One region of the Kitasatospora sp. NPDC048715 genome, then DNA from elsewhere that is predicted to be linked to it. Evidence: riboswitches for the same ligand, from Rfam matches in the RefSeq annotation. Region 1 holds a riboswitch; each other region holds the start of a gene.
What was found. A riboswitch is a leader RNA that binds a small molecule or an ion and turns the genes downstream of it on or off. The one in region 1 is predicted to bind cyclic di-AMP.
Positions count from the first base shown of each region.

Region 2: linked by a shared signal. The riboswitch ahead of ACGFSC_RS22510 (transglycosylase family protein) and the one ahead of ACGFSC_RS39780 (transglycosylase family protein) in region 1 are both predicted to bind cyclic di-AMP.
Region 3: linked by a shared signal. The riboswitch ahead of ACGFSC_RS34640 (M23 family metallopeptidase) and the one ahead of ACGFSC_RS39780 (transglycosylase family protein) in region 1 are both predicted to bind cyclic di-AMP.

Region 1 is NZ_JBICVH010000028.1:126,544-134,223, reverse strand. It holds gene ACGFSC_RS39800 (Ppx/GppA phosphatase family protein) at 31-972, opposite strand; partial or broken gene ACGFSC_RS39795 (DUF501 domain-containing protein) at 1,107-1,640, opposite strand; gene ACGFSC_RS39790 (septum formation initiator family protein) at 1,612-2,133, opposite strand; gene eno (phosphopyruvate hydratase) at 2,304-3,590, opposite strand; gene ACGFSC_RS39780 (transglycosylase family protein) at 3,904-4,821, opposite strand; cyclic di-AMP (ydaO/yuaA leader) riboswitch at 4,827-4,995, opposite strand; gene ACGFSC_RS39775 (cytochrome P450) at 5,217-6,605, opposite strand; gene ACGFSC_RS39770 (SDR family NAD(P)-dependent oxidoreductase) at 6,906-7,328, shown strand; gene ACGFSC_RS39765 (MazG family protein) at 7,333-7,680, opposite strand, start outside.
Region 2 is NZ_JBICVH010000011.1:311,030-318,709, reverse strand. It holds gene ACGFSC_RS22530 (helix-turn-helix transcriptional regulator) at 1-60, opposite strand, end outside; gene ACGFSC_RS22525 (ATP-binding protein) at 479-1,054, shown strand; gene ACGFSC_RS22520 (DUF397 domain-containing protein) at 1,376-1,639, opposite strand; gene ACGFSC_RS22515 (hypothetical protein) at 2,200-3,159, shown strand; cyclic di-AMP (ydaO/yuaA leader) riboswitch at 3,613-3,783, shown strand; gene ACGFSC_RS22510 (transglycosylase family protein) at 3,770-5,170, shown strand; gene ACGFSC_RS22505 (hypothetical protein) at 5,485-5,685, shown strand; gene ACGFSC_RS22500 (LacI family DNA-binding transcriptional regulator) at 5,787-6,806, opposite strand; gene ACGFSC_RS22495 (glycoside hydrolase family 13 protein) at 6,832-7,680, opposite strand, start outside.
Region 3 is NZ_JBICVH010000021.1:212,841-220,520, forward strand. It holds gene ACGFSC_RS34625 (WHG domain-containing protein) at 1-289, opposite strand, end outside; gene ACGFSC_RS34630 (alpha/beta hydrolase) at 370-1,197, opposite strand; gene ACGFSC_RS34635 (YiaA/YiaB family inner membrane protein) at 1,339-1,629, opposite strand; cyclic di-AMP (ydaO/yuaA leader) riboswitch at 1,839-1,997, shown strand; gene ACGFSC_RS34640 (M23 family metallopeptidase) at 2,010-2,858, shown strand; gene ACGFSC_RS34645 (hypothetical protein) at 3,002-3,877, opposite strand; gene ACGFSC_RS34650 (GNAT family protein) at 3,920-4,510, shown strand; gene ACGFSC_RS34655 (sensor domain-containing protein) at 4,700-5,440, shown strand; gene ACGFSC_RS34660 (hypothetical protein) at 5,535-6,284, shown strand; gene ACGFSC_RS34665 (GNAT family N-acetyltransferase) at 6,321-6,782, shown strand; gene ACGFSC_RS34670 (hypothetical protein) at 6,772-7,680, opposite strand, start outside.

The sequences.
Region 1 (7,680 bases):
GGGGCCGGTCCGGGTAAGCCCCGCACGGGGTCAGGAGGCAATACCCCAGGCGATTCCGTCGAGGATGTCGTGCTCGCTCACGACCACCTCGGCGGCGCCGGTGCGCTCCATGATCTCCAGCAGCTCCAGCGCCCCGGCCGCGATCACGTCCACCCGGCCCGGGTGCATCGACGGGATGGCCGCGCGCTCGGCGTGGGTGGCGGCCAGCAGCTCCCGGGCGATCCCGGCGACCCGGTCCCGGCCGATCCGCGAGTGGTGGATCGCCGCCGAGTCGTAGCCGGGCAGGCCCTGGGCGATCGCGGACACCGTGGTGACCGTCCCGGCCAGGCCCACCAGGGTGGCCGCGCCGGTCAGCGGGACGACCTCCTCCGCCCGGTCCAGCTCCGCCCGCACGTGCGCCCGGGCGGCCTCGACCTGCTCCGCGGAGGGCAGCTCGGCGTCGCCGAAGTACCGCTCGGTGAGCCGCACGCAACCGATGTTCACCGAGCGCGCCGCCTGGACGTCGTCCGAGCCGAGCACGAACTCGGTGGAGCCGCCGCCGAGGTCGAACACCAGGTACGGACCGGGGAACTGACCGCCCGTCAGCTCCTTGGTGGCGCCCACGAAGGACAGGTGCGCCTCCTCCTCGCCGCTCACCACCTCGGGCTCGACGCCCAGGATGTCGCGCACGCCCTTGACGTACTCGTCGCTGTTCTCGGCGTCCCGGGAGGCACTGGTGGCGACGAAGCGGACCCGCTCCGGGCCGACACCGAAGCCGGCGATGATCTCCTGGTACTCCCGGCAGGCCGCGAAGGTGCGGGCCAGCGCGTCGGGGTGCAGCCGGCCGGTGCGGTCCACGCCCTGGCCCAGCCGGTTGACGATCATCCGGCGGTCGAGGTCGGTGATCTCCCCCGTCTCCGGGTCGAGGTCGGCGACCAGCAGGCGGATCGAGTTGGTGCCGCAGTCGATCGCGGCCACGCGGGTCGTGCTCACTCGGACTCCCGCTCCGCCGCGGCTTCCTCCACGGCGCGCTTCTTCGCGGCGCGCTCGGCGGTCTTCTGCTCCTTGGCGGCGATCACGGCCTCGTGGTCCTGGTCCTTGGCGCGGTTGCGGGCGACCCGCTCACCGGCGGCCTCGACCTCCGCCGGGGACACGCACGGGCCCTTGGCCCACCAGTCCTCCAGCATGCCGATCGCCTCGTCGCCGAGCGGGTTGACGCCCTCGCCGGCCGCCAGCGAGTGGCCGACCAGCACGTGCAGGCACTTCACCCGGTCCGGCATGCCGCCGGCGCTCGGGAAGCCCTCCAGCACCTCGATCGCGTCGCGCCGGGCGATGTAGTCCTCGTGCGCCCTCTGGTAGGCGGCCGCCAGCTCCGGGTCATCGGCCAGCCGGGCGCTCTGGTCCTTCATCACGCCCTCCGCCTCCAGGGTGCCGATCAGCGAGGCGGCCTTGGGGCAGGTCAGGTAGTAGAGCGTGGGGAACGGCGTGCCGTCCGGCAGCCGGGGGGCCGTCTCCACGACGTCCGGGTTGCCGCAGGGGCAGCGGTGCGCCACGCCGCGCAGGCCGCGCGGCACCCGGCCGAGCTGGGCGGCGATGGCCGCGACGTCGGCGTCGGAGACGGAGGGGTGGTTCTCAGTGGTCATGGGGGGAGGTGTCTCCAACGGGGGACGGTGGGAGGGGAAGGGGGGTGGCGGGGGCCGCCGCCGCGGTGTCGGCGGCGTCCACCGAGTCCCAGATGCCGGCGTACCAGGGCTTGGCGGCCTTCGTCCGGTCGGCGGCGCTTCCGGAGGCCGCGGTGCCGGAGGAGGCCGCACCCGCCGCGGACGAGGAGGGCTGGGCGGAGGCCCGGCCGGCCGGATCCACCGCGATGTACGGGGTCTCCCCCGGCACCGCGTAGTGCAGCCGGGCGCGGGCCTGCGCCTTCACGTACTCCGGGTCCTGCCAGCGGGCCTTCTCCCGGCGCAGCTGCTCGACCTGCTGGCGCGCGTGGTCGGCCTTCGCCCGCTGGGCGGAGATCTCGGCGCGCTGGGAGATGAACTGCCGCGTCGGGTAGGCGAGGATCGCCACCAGCGAACAGAGCACCAGGACGAGGACGGTCGCCCGGCTCGTGAACCGGGGCCGGGCCGCCAAGCCCGGGATCCTCCAGCCAGCCATCTCCCGTATCCCCTCCTGGTCGCGACGGTGCCCCGCCGTCCACCCTACGGGGTGAACGGCGGGGCACCGGTCAGGCGTGCGCTACCGGGAGCGCCCGGCCCTCGTGCTCGCCGTGCGGATCGCTCCGCGCGGCGGCCGGGCCCGGTCGCTCCGCGGAGCGGCCGTTCCTGCTACTCCGCGGAGCGGAAGCGCGGGAAGGCGCCGCGGCCGGCGTACTCGGCGGCGTCGTCGAGGATCTCCTCGATGCGCAGCAGCTGGTTGTACTTGGCGACGCGCTCGGAGCGGGCCGGGGCACCGGTCTTGATCTGGCCGCAGTTGGTGGCGACGGCCAGGTCGGCGATGGTGACGTCCTCGGTCTCGCCGGAGCGGTGCGACATCATGCAGCGGTAGCCGTTGCGCTGGGCCAGCTCGACGGCGTCCAGGGTCTCGGTCAGCGAGCCGATCTGGTTCACCTTCACCAGCAGCGCGTTGGCGGTGCCGGTCTCGATGCCGCGGGCCAGGCGGGCCGGGTTGGTGACGAACAGGTCGTCGCCGACCAGCTGGACCTTGTCGCCCAGCTTGTCGGTCATGGCCTTCCAGCCGTCCCAGTCGGACTCGTCCAGCGGGTCCTCGATGGAGACCAGCGGGTAGGCGGCGACCAGCTCGGCGTAGTACTCGATGAGCTCGGCGGCGGTGAGGTCCTTGCCCTCGAACTGGTAGGCGCCGTCCTCGTAGAACTCGGAGGAGGCGACGTCCAGGGCCAGCGCGACGTCACGGCCGGGCACGTAGCCGGCCTTCTCGATGGCCTCGACGATGAGGTCCAGGGCCTCGCGGTTGGAGTCCAGGTTCGGGGCGAAGCCGCCCTCGTCGCCCAGGCCGGTGGACAGGCCGCGCTCCTTCAGCACGCCCTTGAGCGTGTGGTAGACCTCGACGCCCCAGCGGACGGCCTCGGAGAAGGACTCCGCGCCGATCGGGGCGATCATGAACTCCTGGATGTCGACGTTGGAGTCCGCGTGCGACCCGCCGTTGAGGATGTTCATCATCGGGACCGGCAGGACGTGCGCGTTCGGGCCGCCCAGGTAGCGGAACAGCGGCAGGTCGCTGGCCTCGGAGGCGGCGTGCGCGACGGCCAGCGAGACGCCCAGGATGGCGTTGGCGCCGAGCGAGGACTTGTCCGGGGTGGCGTCCAGGTCCAGCATGGCCTGGTCGATCAGGCGCTGCTCGGTGGCGTCGTAGCCGACCAGCTCCGGGCCGATCTGCTCGATGACGGCCAGGACGGCCTTCTCGACGCCCTTGCCGAAGTAGCGGTTCTTGTCACCGTCACGCAGCTCCAGCGCCTCGAAGGCACCGGTGGAAGCACCCGACGGGACAGCGGCACGACCCGTGCTGCCGTCGTCGAGGCCGACCTCGACCTCGACCGTGGGGTTGCCGCGGGAGTCGAGGATCTCACGGGCTACGACGACATCGATGGACGGCACGAGGCATCTCCTTGCGGAAGCAGGGTCCGGTCTGACGGTGGTGCTGTCAGCAGGACGATTGCGGAGTCGTTACGACCAGAGCCTAACCGCCCGGGCTCCCGGGGCCACGTCCGCCTCGGTCCCGTCTCAGCGTGTGGCCCCACTACCCACCGGTAGTTCACCTGCTTGTCCCAGCTTGTCCCACCGGAGCGGGCGAATGCGGACGAAGGGGACCGGTAGGACCGGTCCCCTTCGGACGGCGGGGTGAGGCGGCGTCGGCACCGGGCGCGGCGGGCGGGCCGGCGGCGGGCGGGCAGGCGTCGAGCGGGCCGGCTCAGCCGAGGTGCAGCACCTGGCCGGGCATGATCAGGTTCGGGTCGCCGCCGACCGTGCCGTGGTTCTGCTCGTACAGCGCGTGCCAGCCTCCGGACACGCCCTGGGCGGCGGCGATGGTCGACAGGGTGTCACCGGCGCGGACGGTGTAGTCGTGGCCGGTGGCCTGCGGGGCCGACTGCGCGGCCTGCGGGGCGTACTGCGGCTGGGCGGCGGCCTGGCCGGCGTACTGCTGGTAGACGCTCTGGTGGCTGGTCCAGTACCAGGCGCCGTTGCTCTGGTACCAGTACACCTTGGCGTCGGCGTCCCAGCCGGCCTTGCCGGAGAAGCCCGGGGTCTGCGGCTGCGCCTGCTGCTGCGGGGCGGCCTGCTGGACCGGCTGCGCGGCGGGCTTCGAGGCCTGCTTCGGGGCCTGCTTCTGGGCGGCGGGCTGCTGCGCGACCGGCTTCTCGGCCGGCTTGGCGGCGGGCTTCGGGGTCTGCTGCTTGGGCGCGGACTGCGGCTTGGCGTCCGAGGAGGTGTCGACCGCGGCCGGGGCGCCGCCCTTGGTCAGACCGGCCTTCTGGGAGCAGACCGGCCAGGCACCCGGGCCCTGCGAGGCCAGCACCTTCTCGGCGACCGAGATCTGCTGGGCCTTGCTGGCCTGGTTGGCCTGCGGCGCGTAGGCGGTGCCGCCGTACGCCTTCCAGGTGCTGGAGGTGAACTGGAGGCCGCCGTAGAAGCCGTTGCCGGTGTTGATGCTCCAGTTGCCACCGGCCTCGCACTGGGCGACGGCGTCCCAGGTGGAGGCGGGGGCGGCGGAGGCACCGGTGGCGGTGAGGAGCGGCATCGCGAGTCCGACGCCGGCCACACCGGCGACGGCGATGGCCTTCTCGGCCTGGGTGCGACGACGGTGACGGCCAGTTCCAACGAACAGCATGAAGAGGTCCCTCTCCGCACGCCTGCGAGGTGAGCTGTCGGGTTCGGACCGGGAGGTGGCCCGGCCGCCGTATGCGGAAACGATTCCGCTCGGGCGGCTTCACCCCAAGCCGTGGGGAGACGGCAACAAACCTGGTTCCCCCGCCCCTGCCCAGGGTTCTGGTCGGTTTCCCGTGACGCGGCGGGCAGGACTCGGCGTTCCGCGTACGAGGTCCGCAGCTGCGAACTCCAGGGAGAGTAGACAGATCATCAGACCAATCACAAGCTCATATCGTCGATATCACACAATAATTACGGCGCGTGTTCGATCGCCTACCAACGGCGGTGTTATGTCCGGATTGATGGGTGTTCACACCCCCGCCGGCAGGTGGTTCGCGACGTCCCGTCAGGGCGATCTCAGCACGTCGGAGGCGTGGCGGGAGCGTGCGGAGAGGCCTGCGGAGAGGCCTGCGAAGGAGCGTGCGGAGGGGTCTGCGGAGAGGCGTGCGGGGAACGGCTCTCCGGACTGAATTCCACCGGGAGTTCGCGCAGCCCACGCATGATCAGACCACCGCGCCACCGCAGGTCGTCCGCGTTTTCCGCGAGCCGGAGATCGGGCAGCCGGGAAAGCAGCGTGGTCAGCGCGGCACGACCCTCCAAGCGGGCGAGCGGAGCGCCGATGCAGTAGTGGATGCCGTGCCCGAAGCCCAGGTGGGGGTTGTCCGTCCGGGCCAGGTCCAGGGTGTTCTCGGCCGCGAACCGGGCCGGGTCGCGGTCCGCCGCGGCGAGCACCACCAGCACCGGGTCGCCGACCGGGATGTCCACCCCGCCGATGGTCAGCGGACGGGTCGCGAACCGCCAGGTCGCCATCTCCACCGGCCCGTCGTATCGCAGGAGTTCCTCGATCCCGGTCTCCAGCAGCGCGCTCTCCCCGCGGGCCACCGACTCCTGCAGCAACCGGCGCTGCTCCGGATTGCGCAGCAGGGCGTACGTGCCGTTGCCGATCAGGTTCACGGTGGTCTCGAAACCCGCGAACAGGAGGATGAAGGCCATCGCCGCGGCCTCGTTCTCGGTCAGGTGCTCACCGTGGTCACTGGCCCGGATCAGGCCCGAGATCAGGTCGTCCCCGAGGTCCGCTCGCTTGCGGTGGATCAGCTCCAGCAGGTACGCCCGCATCCGCTTCACCGCCCGCCCCACGCCGCCGCGCTGCCCGCCGCCGTGGCCCGGCTTCGTGTGGCGCACCATCATCCCGGCCCAGTCCCGGAAGTCGTCCTGGTCCTCGGCCGGCACGCCCAGCAGGTCGCAGATCGCGTAGATGGGGAGCGGGAAGGCGAACTCGTGGATCAGGTCCGCCGAACCGCGCTGCGCGAAGCCGTCGATCAGCCGGTCGGTGAGCTGCTGCACCCGCGGCTCGAACTCCGCCACCCGGCGCGGGGTGAACGCCTTCGACACCAGCCGGCGCAGCCGGGTGTGGTCCGGCGGGTCGATGTTCAGCAGGTGGGTCATCAGGTCCGCCTGCCGCTCCCCCGGGATGCCCACCCGGCCGGTGCGGTGCGCCTGCTCGCTGTGGTGCGCCGGGTTCTTCGACAGCCGGCTGTCCGCGAGCGCCTGCCGGGCGTCCGCGTACCGGGTCACCAGCCAGGCCTCCACCCCGCTCGGCAGCGTGGTGCGGTGCACCGGGGCGTGCTCGCGCAGCCAGGCGTAGGCGGGGTACGGGTCGGAGGCGAACTCCCAGGTGAACAGCTGCGGGGCGGTGGCGTCGGACGGCGTGGCGGCGGGCCGGGCGGAGTCGGGCTGAGCTGGCATGGACCGACCGTATCCGGTGCGACGGGCACGCCCCGCTCCGGCGGGCCGCCGCTCCTCCCGCCGACGGTCCGCGGCCGTCCTGCCGATGTTCCGTGGACGGCCCATGGACGGTTCATGGACGGCCCGTTGACTGTCCGCGGACGGTCAATGGACAGCTCTTGGCCGACTCTTGGCCGCGGTGCGGGCGTGAGCCTGGTCACCTGCGGGGTAATCCCTGTTGCGGAGGGTCAGGACGTGCCTACGATCCTCCGCAGTACGCGTGGGCGCCGGTGCGGTGTCGTCCACAGGGAGGAGCAGGCCATGCGGGTCAGCGGGTCAGTCGTCGTCATCGCGGTCCTCGACGGCGGTTCGGGCGCGGGACTCGCCCGCCGGTTCGCCGCCGCCGGCGCCTCCGGAATGCTCATCGCCGACCAGTACGCCGGCATCGCCGAGGACCTCGCCGCCGAACTCGACCGGCCGGGCTGCCCCGTCGTCGGCGTCTGCGGCGACATCCGCCGCCCCAGCGACGTCGCCGCCCTCGTCGACACCGCCGAGAAGCACCTCGGACCGATCGACGTGTTCGCCGTGGCCGGCCCGGACGGCGAGCGGATCATCTCGCTGGCCGAGCTGCCCGACCACCTCGACCTGGAACGGCTCGCCGAACTCGTCGTCCTCGTCGGCGAGGCCATCGGCGAACTCGTCCCGCCGCAGCGGTGCCAGGAGCACACCGCCACGGCGGCCTGAGCGCCTACTTCCCGTCGGGCTCCCCGGTCGGCTTGAGGCCTTCGGCCGCGCGCACCGCGTCCCGGTAACCGCGCGCGGCCGACCGCAGCGCCGCGTCCACGTCCACCCCGGCGTCGTGCGCCCGCTGCGCCACCGCGAGCAGCAGCCTGCCCGCCGAGTCGGCGGTCAGCTCGACCGGCAGCTCGTACGACTCGTCCGGCACCCCCGTGAAGCCCGCCCGGCGCACCCGGGACACCAGCTTCGCCGCGTACGCCAGCGCGGGCAGCCCGGCCGGCACGCCGTCCAGCACCGACTCGCGGTCCGCCTTCTCGGCCGCCTTCAGCTGCTCCCAGTTCGCCTCCACCTCGGCGGC
Region 2 (7,680 bases), on a different contig from region 1:
CTGCGAGCCGAGGAGGATCCGGCGGACCATCGAGCCGCCGCCCGGCTGAACTGTGGTCATGCGGTCGAAACCTCCACCTAGGGCAAACAGCGCACAGTCTGCCATCAGTTGAGCGCTCACGGTGCCGATACTGACGGATGTTCCTATCAGTTCCGCACTCCACGCACCAGGATGCACGTGCATCCGGCGCTTGCATATGCCAATAGTGCGACTGCACGTGAATCGACTCTTGCATCTGCAGTGAGCGCACACCACCATGGTGCACGTGCACCTGCACATCCCTGGCAATCCCGCGGGCTCCGTGTCGACCCCACGCGCGACTCCGTGCACCGACCCGACGACGTCCCCCGCGTCATCGGGCGTTCGAGTGCGCGCGCGCCTGGTCGAGGGGGCGGCCGAGCGGCCGAGCGAGTCGGAGGTGACCGGCATGACCCCGGCGGGTCCAGCCGTGTCCGCCCCCTTATGGGAGGAGCTCTTCATGAGCACCGGTACGGCTTTGGCGGTTGACCCCCTTGTGGTCACCTGTACGCTCGCTCCTCGCTTCGAAGCCGTCAGAACCGCGCGCGACTTCGCTCGGAGCACGCTCCAGCACTGGGGCCTGACGGAGCTGTTCGACGACGTCGCGCTGGTGGCCTCGGAACTCGTGACCAACGCGCTCCGGCATGCGATCGGCGCACGGCCCGACCCGTCGGGCGGCACCCAGGGCGAGTACGACTTTCCCATACAGCCGACCCCGGACGGCCGGCTCCCGATCCGAATAAGCCTGGTGCACCGCGCACCCCAGGTGGTCTGCGCGGTGAGCGATCCGAGCAGCATCGGCCCGATCGCCCGGGAGGCCGACTTCGTCGCCGAATCCGGCCGCGGGCTGCACCTGGTGGAGTCGTTCAGCCGCTCCTGGGGCTGGCACCCGCTGGGCAGCGGCAAGGTGGTCTGGGCGATGTTCGAGGCGGAGACGATCGTCGGCTCCCCGCTGGACGGGCGCCCCGGACTCGGCGGCCGCTCACCGCTCGACGGCCCCGTCGAGATCGGCGGACGGCATCGGCGCTCGGCCTAGGACGGGCCGTGCGCCCCGGCCGGGCCCCCGACTCGAACGGATCCCCCGACCCGAGCGGGCCGCGCGCCCAGGACGGACCATGCGCCGGGCGGCGCACGGCCGGTCGACGGAAGCCCCGGGAGGACCGCACCCCGGGCCCTTCCACCCGGCCCCGCCGAGGACTTCCGGTCCAATGCGGACACCTCCGGAGCGGACGCCCCCGGAGCGGACGCCTCCGGAGCGGAGACCGCCGGTGAAGAGGCCCCCGGAAGAGACAAAGACAAAGGCCGTCGTGGTGTCGGCACCCACGACGGCCCCCCGATGATGGAGCACGGCGGTCGGTCAGACCGCCAGGTGGTCGAACTCCCCGTCCTTGGCCCCCAGCAGCAGGGCGGCGATCTCGGCCCGGGTGTAGATGAGGGCCGGGCCGTCCGGGAACCGCGAGTTGCGCATCGCCACATCGCCGCCGGGCAGGGCCGCGAACTCGACGCAGTTGCCCTGGGAGTTGCTGTGCCGGCTCTTCTGCCAGACCACCCCCTGGAGATCGGCGGCGGCCATCCCGTTGTAGGTGTCGTACGAGCCGTGCGTGTCCTGCGAGTCGTGCATAGAAATCTCCCGAAGAGCTTCCGGAGTTGTCGTCCAGCGCGGCGCCCCCGGCACCGTCGAAACGAACGGACCGGCCCCGTACCGGTCCGGCACAACGCCTCACTTGACGCGATGATAGCTGCAGTGCACGTGCATCAGCACGGGACGTTGCAGGTGCACGTGGCCTTTTGTCCGCAGCCGCGAACTCTTCACGGACCCTTCTCCTGACGGTACGTAAACGGACATAGCCGATGAATCGTCGGGCGCGCGATAACCGGCCGTGAGCGCCTCCCCGCTGAATGTTGATCTTCGAATGCCGGGAGTCGCACCCCCGTGACCCTCCGTCAAACCATCCTCATGCTGTGAGACATCTCACGCGCCCCAGGTGCAACGCCGGCCCCCTCGGGTCGCGTCGAGGCAACCACCGGCGGTCGCGCGGGGATTGGGAGCGGAATGTCCGGATTGTAGGCAAAGTGCCCGGACCGGCGCCGGAGACGCACCGGGCTCCGGACCGCGACCGCGTGAAACCCACTCGGCAGCCGACTGCAAGCCGGACGGGCAGATGTCCTACGATCTCCGGCATGAGCACCGCAGCCATCCCGGGCGCGCCACTGCCCGTCCGTACTCCAGGCTCCCGTGCGCGGGGGCGCCACCGTCGTCCCGAGCGCCCCGAGATCCCGGCCGGCGCCCCGGCCCTGGTGCTCGCCGTGCCCGCGACCGCCGGGCCCGAGTCCCGCTCGGTCGTCGAGGAGTTGCTCTCGATCGTCCGCACCGAGCAGAACGGCGTCCGGACCGCGGTCGGCTACCTGCCCGGCAACGGCGGCGAGGGCGCGGGCGGCGAGGACCGCACCGTGGCCGAGCTGCTGGCCATGGCGGCCGAGGCCGGGCTGCCGACGCCCGTCCTGGTGCCGCTGGTGCCCGGCCCGCACACCTTCCTGACCGAGCTTCACGCGCTCGCCGCCGAGTACGGCGCGCCCGTCACCGACCCGCTGGGCCCGCACCCGCTGCTGGCCGAGGCCGTGCACGTCCGGCTGTCCGAGGCCGGGCTGGCCCGGGCCGACCGCGCCCGGCTGTTCGCCATCGCGACCGCCGCGGACGGCGTGGTGCTGACCACCGTCGGCGGCGAGGACGCGGCCGCGGCGGCCGGCATCACCGGCGTGCTGCTGGCCGCCCGACTGGCCGTGCCGGTCGTCGCCGCCGCGCTCGACGTGCCCGGCTCGGTGGCCGCGGCCGTCAACCACCTCAGGGACACCGGCTCGCAGCGCCCGGCGCTGGCCCCGCTGGTGATCGGCCCGGAGGCGGACTCCGAGCTGCTCGCCACCGCCGCCGAGGAGACCGGCTGCCCGTCGGCCGCGCCGCTGGGCTCGTACCCGTCGGTCGGCCAGCTGATCGCCTCCACCTACCTGGCGGCGCTGCCCGCGCCGTCCCCGGAGGACCTGGCACGGGCCGAGGCGGAGGCGGCGGCCGCCGCCGAGGCCGAGGGGGCCCTGGAGGGCGTCCGCGGCGCCCACGCGGCCTCCCAGGGGCCCGCAGGGCGGTAGTCGACGTCGCGCGCCGGTTCGCGCGCTCCGAAGGGCCCGGAACGGCATGCGTTCCGGGCCCTTCGGTTTTGCTCCGCCCGCCCATGGCCGTCCCGCGCGGAAGTCGGACGGCGGCGAAGTGGAATGTCCGTTCTGGCCTTTTTGAAAGGAAATAGGAAACGCGGTCGCGGGCGCTCGCATCACAGCCGCCGCATCATCCGCCGGGGCGCTCCGGCCCGCGATTCGACGCGCCGTCACACCACTTCTGAAGTGCTGCCAGTTGTGGGCTTCCACAACAGGGTTGCTTGAAAACGATCATTTACGATCATGGAGAGCGGCAATTTTGGCAGTTCCCACTAAACCGTGATGCGCATCACAGCCATTTGCAGTTTGAACTTAAGTCTGATTAACGTGCTCCCCGTTCGTGACCACACGAACCCGGTTCATCCGCGACGCCGAGTCCTGCCGTCGGATGTCCTGGCAGCGCGAAATCGCACCACGGCAGGAGCGGGGGACCCACAGGTAAGTCGCCCCGGACCGATCTCCGGAACGGTCCAGGGCTAGGGGTGAAGCCGCGCCCACAGCGCGGCCGGGCAACTCCAGCCCGAATCCGACAGCTCACCTCGCAGGCGTGGGAGAGGACCGCGTCTTCATGCTGCCCACCAACGGCACTCGTCTGTCCAGCCGCACCCGTCGCGTGATCGCCGCCCTCGGCGTCGCGGGCGTCGGCCTCACCGTCCCCTGCATCGCCTCCGGCACCGCCTCCGCCGCCACCGTCGCCACCTGGGACAAGGTCGCCCAGTGCGAGAGCGGCGGCAACTGGAGCATCAACACCGGCAACGGCTTCTACGGCGGCCTCCAGTTCACCTCCAGCACCTGGTCCGCCTTCGGCGGCACCGCCTTCGCGGCGCGCGCCGACCTGGCCACCAAGGACCAGCAGATCGCCGTCGCCGAGAAGGTCCTCGCCTCGCAGGGCCCCGGCGCCTGGCCGGTGTGCTCGGTCCAGGCCGGCCTCACCAAGGGCGGCGCCGCGGCCGCCGTCGACACCTCGGCGGGCTCCACCGCCGGCTCGACCACCGCCAAGCCCGCGCAGCCCGCGCAGAGCGCCAAGCCGGCCGCCCCGGCCGCCAAGCCCGCTCCGCAGACCCAGGCCCCGGCCGCCAAGCCCGCCGCGCCCACCGCGCCCGCCGCGCCCGCCCAGGACGGCACGCAGGCCAGCACCGACTCCACCGCCTCCGGAAACCGGAGCGACTGGGTCCAGAAGCGCCAGCAGCAGGCCCAGAACGGCGACTACACCGTGGTCGAGGGCGACTGGCTGTCCGCGATCGCCGACCAGCACAAGGTGCAGGGCGGCTGGCAGCGGCTGTACGAGCTCAACCGCGGCACCCTGACCGAGGGTCCGGACAGCATCTACCCGGGCCAGCAGCTGTCCTTCGGCGGCAACGGCCAGGCCCAGGCCGGCCAGTCCGCCACCGGCAAGTCCGGCTCGGACTTCACCTGGTTCGACCGCTCGCAGAAGTCCGGCCAGTCCGCGAACGGCGGTGCCGTGAACGCCCAGCCGACCGCGCAGGCCCAGACCCCGGCCGCCAAGCCGTCCACCAAGCCGGCCGCCAAGCCCGCTCCGCAGACCCAGGCTCCGGCCCAGACCCAGACCCAGGCTCCGGCCGCCACCGGCAGCATGGCCGCCGCGGTCTCCTTCGCCGAGTCGAAGGTCGGTCAGGCGTACGTCTACGGCGGCACCGGCAACGGTGGCTGGGACTGCTCCGGCCTGACCCAGGCCGCGCTGCGCGCCGCGGGCGTCTCCGTCCCGCGCGTCGCCGCCGACCAGGCCGCCGCCAGCACCCACGTCTCGCTGGACAGCCTCCAGCCGGGCGACCTGCTGTTCTGGTCCAACAACGGCAAGGACTCCGGCGTCTACCACGTCGCGATCTACGTCGGCAACGGCAAGTACGTCGAGGCCGCCAACCCGAGCTCGGGCGTCCGCGAGCAGAGCATCGCCAACTGGGCCCCGGACTTCGCCGGCCGGGTCTGAGAACGGCGAACAGCTGACGGACGGCGGACGACGGATAACAGCTGACAGATAACAGATAACAGATTTCATCATCTGTCAGCTGTCGTCCGAACGTTGACCGCCCACGCCCCCGGGGAGAGTCTGGTCGCTCCTCCCCGGGGGTTCCGGCATGCCTCCGGCCGTACCTCGTGGCAAATCCCCGCGGTGAAGCTCCGTGCTGAATCCCCACGGCGAATCCCCATGGCGAAGCCCCTGCTGAATCACCACGACGAATCCCCGTGGTGAATCCCCGCCCCAACGGGCATGCTGCTGCTCTGCACCCGAGGAGGAGTCACATGGCCCAGGTCACCGTCACCCTCGACGCGAACCTCGCGATCGACGCGATGTTGCTCTCCGGCACCAAGAACCCGCAGGACGCCGTCGAACTGGTCCTGCGCGACTACCTGGCCCGCGGCCGCCGTACCGAGACCCGTACCGGCGAGGCGGCCGACGGGCACCGACCGACCGTCGACCGCCCCACCGCCCAGGAGGGCTGACCGCCCGACGGCCCGGGCGGCCGACCGCACGCACGCACGCCGAAGGGCCCCGGGGAGCAACCGCCCTCCGGGGCCCTTCCGTCGGCCGTGACGGCCGGGGTTCAGCGCGCGCAGGCCCCGGTGGACCCGCGCATCACCAGCTCCGGCTGGAACATGAACTCGCCGCGCTGGGCCGCGTTTCCGCCGACCTCCTCCAGCAGCGCGTCGACCGCCGCCGTGGCCATCGCCTCGACCGGCTGGCGGATCGTGGTCAACGGCGGCTCGGTGAAGGCGATCAGCGGCGAGTCGTCGAAGCCGACCACCGACACGTCCTGCGGCACCGACAGCCCGCGCTGCCGCACCGCCCGGATCGCCCCGAGCGCCATCATGTCGCTCCCGCAGACGATCGCCGTGCAGCCCTTGTCGAGCAGCGCGCCGGCCGCCGCGTGCCCGCCCTCCACGCTGAACAGCGTGTGGTGGACGAGGTCGTCGGCCTCCTCCCGGGAGAGTCCGAGCACCTCGCGCAGCGCGGCCGTGAAGCCCTCGATCTTGCGCAGCACCGGCACGTACCGGCGCTGACCGACGGCCAGCCCGATCCGCTCGTGCCCGAGTTCGGCCAGGTGCTGGACGGCCATCCACATCGCGGCCCGGTCGTCCGGCGAGATGAACGGCGCGTCGATCTTCTCGCTGTAGCCGTTGATCAGCACGAACGGCACCCCGCGCCCGGCCAGCCGGGCGTAGCGGTCGTGGTCGGCGGTGGTGTCGGCGTGCAGCCCGGAGACGAAGACGATGCCCGCCACGCCCCGGTCCACCAGCATCTCCACCAGTTCGTCCTCGGTGGACCCGCCCGGAGTCTGGGTGCACAGCACCGGCGTGTAGCCGTGCCGGCTGAGCACCTGCTCGATCACCTGGGCCAGCGCGGGGAAGATCGGGTTGCTCAGCTCGGGCGTGATCAGACCGATCAGCCCGGCGCTGCGCTGGCGAAGACGGGTCGGCCGCTCGTACCCGAGCACGTCGAGCGCCGCCAGCACGGTCTGCCGGGTGGCGGCGGAAACGTTCGCCTTGCCGTTGAGCACGCGGGAGACGGTGGCTTCGCTGACCCCCGCCTGCGCCGCGATGTCTGAGAGTCGCGCCGTAGTCACGGTCCCAGAGCCTATTCCAACCACGTCAGACCGCCCACCAGCCGGTGCTGTCCGGAGCGAGCACCGTCTCGCCGCCGTCCACCACGAGGTCGGCCGAGCCCAGCAGCAGCGTGCCCGGGGCGGCGATCCGCACCGGTTCGCCGGTGGTGTTCACGGTGCAGACGAAGGCGCCGCGACGGAACGCCAGGGTGCCCTCGGGGCTCTCCAGCCACTCGACTCCGGTGCCGGCGCCGAGGTCGGGCTGCGCCCGGCGGACGGCCAGCGCGCTGCGGTAGAGCTCCAGGGTGGAGGTCGGGTCGCCGGTCTGCGCCTCGACGCTCAGCCCGGCCCACTCGGCCGGCTGGGGCAGCCAGGACGGCCCGCCGGCCACCGGCCCGAAGCCGTACGGGGCCTCGGTGCCGGACCACGGGATCGGGACGCGGCAGCCGTCGCGGTAGCCGTCCTGGCCGGCCTGACGGAAGAAGGACGGGTCCTGGCGGACCTCGTCGGGCAGGTCGGTGACGTCCGGCAGGCCGAGCTCCTCGCCCTGGTAGACGTAGGCCGAGCCGGGCAGCGCGAGCATCAGCAGGGTGGCGGCGCGGGCGCGGCGCAGGCCGAGCTCGCGGTCGCCGGGGGTGCGGATCTGGGTGCCGAGGCCGGGCTCGTTGGCGAACCGGGTGGCGTGCCGGGTGACGTCGTGGTTGGAGAGCACCCAGGTGGTGGGGGCGTCGACCGGGCGCATCGAGTCGAGCGAGAGGTCGATCACCTCGCGCAGCGCGGTGGCGTCCCAACCAGTGCCCAGGTACTGGAAGTTGAAGGCCTGGTGCAGCTCGTCGGGGCGGACGTAGTTGGCGGTGCGCTGGACGGTCGGGGTCCACGCCTCGGCGACGCCGAT
Region 3 (7,680 bases), on a different contig from region 1:
GCGCGGTGGCGTACGCGTGGTAGGCACGCAGCACGGCGGCGACGGCGTCGTCCCCGCTGCGCCCGACGGCCGCCTCGGCCAGCCGGTCGGCCAGGTCCCCGGTGACCCGTACGGCGATCAGCAGCCGCAGTTCGGCGAGGCCGCCGCTGACGTGCTTGTACAGCGAGGGGGTGGCGACCCCGGCCCGGGCGGCGACGGAGGCCAGCGTGAGGGCCTCGGCGCCCTGCTCGTCGATGAGGGCGAGGGCGTGGTCGACGACCTGGTCGGGGGTCAGTCCTACGCGGGGCATGGGTTCGGGCTCTCCGTACGGATGACGTCGGGTGGATCGGGCGGGGTCGGGCAGGAACGGGCGGCGGGGCCGGGCGGGGCTCAGCCGAGCTCGGCGAGGAACGGCAGCAGGGCGTAGGCGGTGGCCGCCGGGTTGTCGGCCATCGGGTAGTGCCCGGACCCCTCGATCATCACCTTGCGCGCGCCGAGCGCGGCGGCCTGCCGGTCGGCGACGAGCTCCGGCTTCGGGAAGTCGGGGTCCTTGCTGCCCATGACCACCAGCGCCGGGCACCGCACCGCGGCCGTCCAGCCGACCGGCGCCGAGTCGCCGTGGACGTACCCGCGGGTGGCGGTCTTGCGCCCCGGGGTGCGCAGCGCGGCGACCAGTCCGTCCACGTACGCGTCGAAGTCGGCGGGCTTGGCGCCCGGGAAGGCCATCCGGCGCAGGTAGAAGCCCCAGGAGGCCGGCCAGTGGACGAGGGCGGCGCCCATCAGGCCCATGACGCCGCGCATCAGGGCGCCCGGCGGCGGGTTCTCGACGAAGGCGTTGAGCAGGACGATCCCGGCGACCCGCTCGGGCGCGTCCCCGGCGGCCCTGACGACGGTCGCCCCGGTGTAGGAGTTCCCGGCGAGGACGGCGCGCTCGATGCCGAGGTGGTCGAGCAGGGCGAGGACGTCGCCGGCGATCGCGGCCGGGCCGTAGTCGTCCCACTCGACGGAGGACTCGCCGAAGCCCCGCAGGTCCACGGTGACGACGCGGTGGCCGGCGGCGACGAGCAGCGGGCGCAGGTGCCGGTAGGCGGCCCGGCTGTCGAGCATGCCCGGGAGCAGGACGACGGGGGTGCCGTCGCCCCGCCGGGTGTCGTCGAAGGCGATCCGGCCGCCGGGAACGGTCAGGTACTGGGTGCTCGGGGTGATGGTGCCGTTCATGGGGTCCTCCTCGGGCCGCCGGTGCGGGACATCGGCGTGCGGGCCGATAGCCATAAAGCTAAGGCTAATAGCCTTAGCTGTCAAGCGAACGGCCGGGTGAGGGGTGGAGCGGGAGGAGCGGGTGGAGAGAGGAAGGGGCGATCAGACTCCCTCCACCTTGAACGGGTCGTGCTCGCTGAGCAGCTTCTCCAGCCTGGCCTGGTCCACCCGGGTGACCATCTCGTTGGACTCCTGCCGGTCCCGGATCACCTTCGCCAGGGTGAACGCCGAGGTGACGGTGTAGAGGAGGCCGATCCCGAGGAAGGCCCTGGTCCACCCGCCGACCGGCAGGTAGGCGATCCCGACGGCGAGGGCGACGCCCGACAGGGCGAAGGAGAGGACGGCCTGGATGTGGTACGCGGCCGTGGTGCGGGTCTGCATCGATGTGCTCATGGCGCCAGGATGTGGCCGCCCGGCCGGGGCGCACATGAGTAGGAGTACTCAGATGGGGCCGTGCGCGAGGGGGGTGTTCGCCGGTGTCGTTCGTTGACGTCCGATCACTTTGCCCTAGGCTGCTCCGAACGGATGGCTTGGAATCAGAGCCTCCTAGGATTAACGTTTGATAACGCAGCGCGGTTGTCAACGCCGTACCCAGACGGCACCGTGCGCCGTCGCCTAATCCCGCCGACCCGCCTCCGGGCAGGTCAGGGAGCCGGGGAACCATGTTCCTTGGGGTGAATCGGCGGGGCTCCGGCCCAGCCGTAGGAGACCTTCCTGCTCCGAACCCGTCAGCTAACCCGGTAGGCGCGAAGGAAGGAAAGGAGCGCGCCTCCGTGGCGTCGACGCACACCCCGGCACACCCGGCCGGCTTCGCAGCCGGTACCCAGCTCCTCGACCACCCCGGCACGGACGGCCCCGAGGCCTTCGGCCCGGAGGACTTCCCCGCGGAGGTCGAGACCAACCGCCACCGGATGCCGCGTCAGACCCGCGGAGCCTCCCCACTGCTCGGCGTCACCGCCGTCGCCGCCACCCTGGGCGCCACCGGCTTCGCCTCGGCGACCCCGGCCGCCGCCCCCGCCGTCGAGGCCCCGGACGAGACCCCGGTCGCCCTCTCCGCCGACCCCGGCCTCGCGCTCGCCGCCCGCATCCAGCACCAGGCCGACAGCCAGCGCACCGCCGCCGAGGAGACCGCCCGGCTCCAGGCCGCGCAGGAGGCGGAGGCCAAGGCCGTCGCCAAGGAGGCCGAGGCCAAGCGCGCCGCCGAGGAGGCCGAGCGGGTCAAGGCCGCCGCCCTCACCCTCCCGGTGAAGGACTACCGGCTCTCCGCCCACTACGGCCAGAGCGCCCGCTACTGGGCCAACCTGCACACCGGCCTGGACTTCGCCGCCGACACCGGCACCCCGGTCTACGCGCTCGGCCAGGGCACCATCACCTCGGCCGGCTGGGCCGGCTCGTACGGCTACCGGATCGTCGAGACCCTGCCCGACGGCACCGAGATCTGGTACTGCCACCTCTCCTCGATCACCAAGGGCTCCGGCAAGGTCGCCCCCGGCCAGCAGATCGGCAAGGTCGGCGCGACCGGCAACGTCACCGGGCCGCACCTGCACATGGAGGTCCGCCCCGGCGGCGGCGCCCCGGTCGACCCGGAGCCCTGGCTCCAGCAGCGCGGCCTCAACCCCTGACCCGCGCGAGAAACCCGACGCACCCGCGAGAAACCCGACGCACCCGCGAGAGGCCCGCGCACCCGCGCGAGAGAACCCGACGCGCACGCGAGAAGGCCCCGGCCCGGAGCAGCCGCTCCGGGCCGGGGCCTTCGTGCGAGGTCTCACTCCTCGGCGGGCAGCTGCGCCAGGTACGCCTCGATCTCCTCCTGGCCCGGCTCCGGCGCCAGCTCCGGGAACTCCGTCACCAGCAGCCGGGGCAGTCCCGGCACCGTCCACCCGCCGAACAGGTCGAGCGCCGCGTCGACCGCCGCCTCCTCGAACTGCCCGAAGTCCCCGGCCAGTTCGTCCGGCATCGGCCGCCCCTGCGCGGTCAGCTCGGCCAGGTTGCGGTAGCTGCGCCGCATCAGGCCCTGCTCCAGCAGCCGCCGGGCGCCGTCGGTGGCCATGCCGACCGACAGCACCCGGCCCGGGCCCCAGCCCTGTTCGTCCGGCTCGTCCAGCCAGCCGGCCGGCACCAGCGCCTCGTACGCGGCCAGCCGGTCCTCCTCCGCGAGCTCCGCGAAGCCGGCCAGCCAGTCCCGCACCGCCGCCCCGTCCGTGACGTCCACCCCGTACGCGTGCAGCAGCACCGCGTACAGCCGGGGCCAGGTCACCAGGTCGGCGCGGCGCAGCAGCCCGGCCGCGACCTCGCCCTGCCACTCGGCCTCCTCGTGCAGCCGCTCCTGGCGCTTGGCGTTCAGCCGCCGGGCCGCCCGCTGGTGGTCGATCAGCAGCCGGACGGCGTCGCCGTAGGCGAGCGGGTCCTCCTCGGGTGCGGGTTGGACGTACAGGTGGAGCCGCTCGTACAGCAGGTGCTCCACCGCGTCGGAGGTCAGTTCCGGCCAGCCGTCGTGCATCCTGCCGTCGCCCAGCTCCAGCAGCGCCAGCACCGCGCGCAGCGGCGCCTCGGCCACCGGCGCGCGGTCCTGCCCGGCCGCCCAGGCGAGCAGGTCGGCGGCCTTGGTGCGGGGGGCGAGCCGCAGGTCTTCGTCGTTCATAGTCCGAACGGTAGCCGCCGGGCGGGGATAGGGTCGGCAGCCATGGTCCCCGTACGACTCACCGGCCCGCGACTGGCCGTCCGCGAGTACCACCTCACCGAGGGCGACGTGGACGCGCTGCACGCGCTGTTCGGCGACCCGGAGGTCACCCGCCACCTGCCCTTCGGGCCGAGCGGCCGGGAGGACTGCGCCGACCAGATCGAGCTCTACCTGGAGGAGGCGATGGCCGAGGAGCGGGACACCTACCGGCTCGCCGTCACCAGGCTCGCCGACGCCGAGGAGCCGGCGGACGCGACGCCGATCGGGCAGGCCTCGCTCACCCTGGACGGGCACCGCGCCGCTCAGCTCGGGTGCGTGCTGGCCCGCGGGTCCTGGGGCCGCGGCTACGCGGGCGAGACCGTCGGCCTGCTCTGCGACTTCGCCTTCGGCGCCCTGGACCTGCACCGGCTGGCCGCCCGGGTCGCCGTGGACAACGCCGCCTCCGTGAAGGTGCTCACCGGGCTGGGCTTCCGGCTGGAGGGCCGGCTGCGGCACGACGCGTTCAAGGACGGCGTCTGGTCCGACTCGTACCTCTATGCGCTGCTCGCCGACGAGTGGCCGGGGGCGGGCACGCGGGGGCGGACGACCGGCTGACCGCCCGGGCCACGGACCACCGCTCGCTCCCACCGGCTCGCCCCCCTCCAGCGGCCACCCGGTGGAGGGGGGTTAACCCCACCCCGGATCCGCCAGGCCTCCGGATCCCGGCCGGCCGGCGCGTCCACCAGACTGGAGCCTGTCAGCGGGACGAACGACCGACAGTACGAGGGGCCGGGGGCCGGGAGCATGAGCAGCAGCCGCAGCATGGAGGACCGGGAGTGGGACGTCCTGGGCGGTCACGGTGACGACCCGCGCCCGGCCCGGGTCCGCCGGACCGAGCGGCGGCCGGCCGTGTGGCGGGCGCCGTTCTCCGCGTACTACTACCGCGAGGTCGGTTACGCGCTCAGCGGCCTGCCGGTGGCGATCGTCGGCTTCGTCGTCTCGATCACCCTGTTCTGCCTCGGCGTCGGTACCTTCGTCACCGTCATCGGTCTGCCCGTGCTGGGCGCCCTGACCAGCGTCGCCCGCGGTTTCGGCCGGCTGGAGCGGGCCCGGGTGCGCGGCATGCTGGCCCTGGACGTCCCCGGCCCGGCGCCGGTGCGCCGGGTCCGCCAGGGCAGCTGGGGCGCGGTCACCGCGCGGCTCGCGGACGGGGCCGGCTGGAAGGCCGTGCTGTACCAGGTGGTGATGTTCCCCTGGGCGGTGCTCAGCTTCGTGGTGACGCTGGTGTTCCTGGTGCTCGGCTGGGCGCTGGCGCTCTACCCCGTGTACCACTGGGTCTTCCCGACGTACACCTCCTGGAAGGGGTACCGGTTGTTCGACTTCCACGACAGCCACGGCATCCGGCACGTGTACGACGTCCAGTCGCCCTGGCAGATCGCCGGGCTCTCGCTCCTCGGCGTGCTGCTGATCCTCCTCACCACGCAGCTGGTCCGCGGCCTGACCAACGTCAACCGGGTCGCCGCCCAGGGCCTGCTCGGCCGCTGACCGGCCGGCCCCGGCCGAGGAACCCGCCCGCGCCCCGCCCGCACCCCGGACGCCTCCGGATGCGGGCGGGGCCGTCGCGTGTTCGGATGGCCGGGTGGCCGCCGTCGGCATTCCCGCCGTTCCCCCGGGCGTCCTGGTCACCTCCCGGCCGCTGGACGAGTACTGCGCCCTGTTCGGCCTCACCCGGGCCCGGCTCGCCGCCCTGCCCGGCCCGGTGCTGGACTGCCCCGGCGGCGCGGCCGGCCTGGCCGCCGAGGCGCGCGGGCTGGGCTGCCGGGTGATCGCCGTCGATCCGGCGTACGCGCTGCCGCTGCCGGCGGTCGCGACCGCCGCGGTGGCCGCCCGGGCGGCGATGGCCGCCGCGATGGCCGACCGCCCGCAGCTCTACCCCTCGCCCCGCCCGTACCGCGCCGAGCGCTATCTGCGCAGCTGGGACCGCGCCCGCCTGCTGTTCGCCGCCGACTCGGCCGCCCACCCGCAGCAGTACGTGGCCGCCGCGCTGCCCCGGCTGCCCTTCGCGGACGGCGCCTTCGCCCTCACCCTGAGCGGCTACCTGCTCTTCGCCTACCCCGAACTCTTCGGCCCCGAAAGCCAGTTGGCGGCGTTGACCGAGCTGGTCCGGGTCACTTCCCCGGACGGCGAGGTCCGGGTCCAGCCGCTGCACGACGGGTACGGCCGGCGCTGCGGCCACCTCGGCCCGCTGCGGTACGCGCTCGGCGAGCGCCGGATCGGCAGCGAGGTCCGCCGCTACCCCGGGCCGCTGGGCGGCCGACCCCGGCGGGTCCTGGTGCTGCGGGCCGCCGACCACCGCCGCCGCCGGGCGCTCCGGCCATCCGTCATGTAATAGTCGCTGTCAGGGGTCACTCCTATACTCACCCGCATGACCGACACGACGATCCGGCGCGCCGACGAGACCGACGCCGACCGGCTCACCGAACTGATCCACGCCTCCTCCGCCTACCACGGCGAGTACGCGCCGATGATCGAGGGCTACCGGGTGACGCCCGAGTACCTCGCCCGCCACGAGGTGTTCCTCGCCGCCGACCCGGCCACCGGCCGGCTGCTCGGCTTCTACGGGCTGATCCGCGAACCGGCCGAACTGGACCTGATGTTCGTCGCCGACGAGGCCCAGGGGCTCGGCACCGGCCGCGCGCTGATCGCGCACATGCTGGAACTCGCCCGCGGAACCGGGATCGCCGCCGTGCGGGTCGTCTCCAACCCGCCCGCCGAGCGCTTCTACCTGCGGGTGGGCGCCGAACGCGTCGGCACCTGCCCCGCGCGCGGGAGGATCACCTGGGACCGTCCCGAACTGCGCTTCACCGTCCCGGAGTTCACCGGCTAGAGGTCCCTTCGGCCGACGGTCCGCCCGGTCCGTCCGGTCCGCCCGGCTGGGCCGGCACCACCGGGGCGGCCTGCGGCCCGGCCGGCGCCGGCCGCTCCGGCACGAGGGCCGGCGCCGGGAGCCGGGAGAGGATCTTCTCCGCCAGCCAACTGCGGTCCGACCCGTACGGAATGCCCCGCGGGTCGACCAGCTGCGTCGCCACCGCGTCCCGCAGCCGCTGCTCCCCGGCGGCGGGCAGCCGGGAGAGCAGCCCCCGGGCGGCCAGCAGCGCGTGGTACTGCTCGAAGCCCGAGCGCGGGCGCTCGATCGCGTCCAGCACGCTCGGCAGGTCCGCCAGCGCCGGATCGCCCTGCATCAGCGCGAGCGCCTGGATCCGCCGCCCCTCGGAGCCGTCCGCGAAGAGGGCCCGCACCTGGTCGGCGGTCAGCGCCGAACGCCGCGCGGTCGAGCGGACCTCCGCCACCACGCCCTCCGGCCCGGCCGGCGCGCCGGAGGAGGGCGGCAGCTGCCCGGCCAGCGCGGCGGGGCGCTCCGCGCTGCCGCCCAGCAGCCCGAGCTGCTGCATCGCGCGGACCCGCAGGTCGTCCGCGCCCACCTTGTCGCCGTGCCGGTCGCGGTCCTGCCCGGCGAGGAAGAGGTCCAGCGCCTGGTCGGTCTCGGTCAGCGCCTGCGGCAGTGCCAGCCGGGTCACCAGCCAGCCGGCCAGGAACCCGAAGACCAGGAAGTACAGCACCAGCGCCGCCGCGAACGGCGCCACGTCCCGGCCGCCGCCGAGCGCGGGCGCCAGCGCCGCGCCGAGGTCGTGCAGCCGTTCGCCGAGCGAGCCGAGCTGGGTCAGCCCGACGCCCAGCAGCACCTTGGTCAGCCAGTCCGAGACCTGCTCCAGATTGGTGTTCGG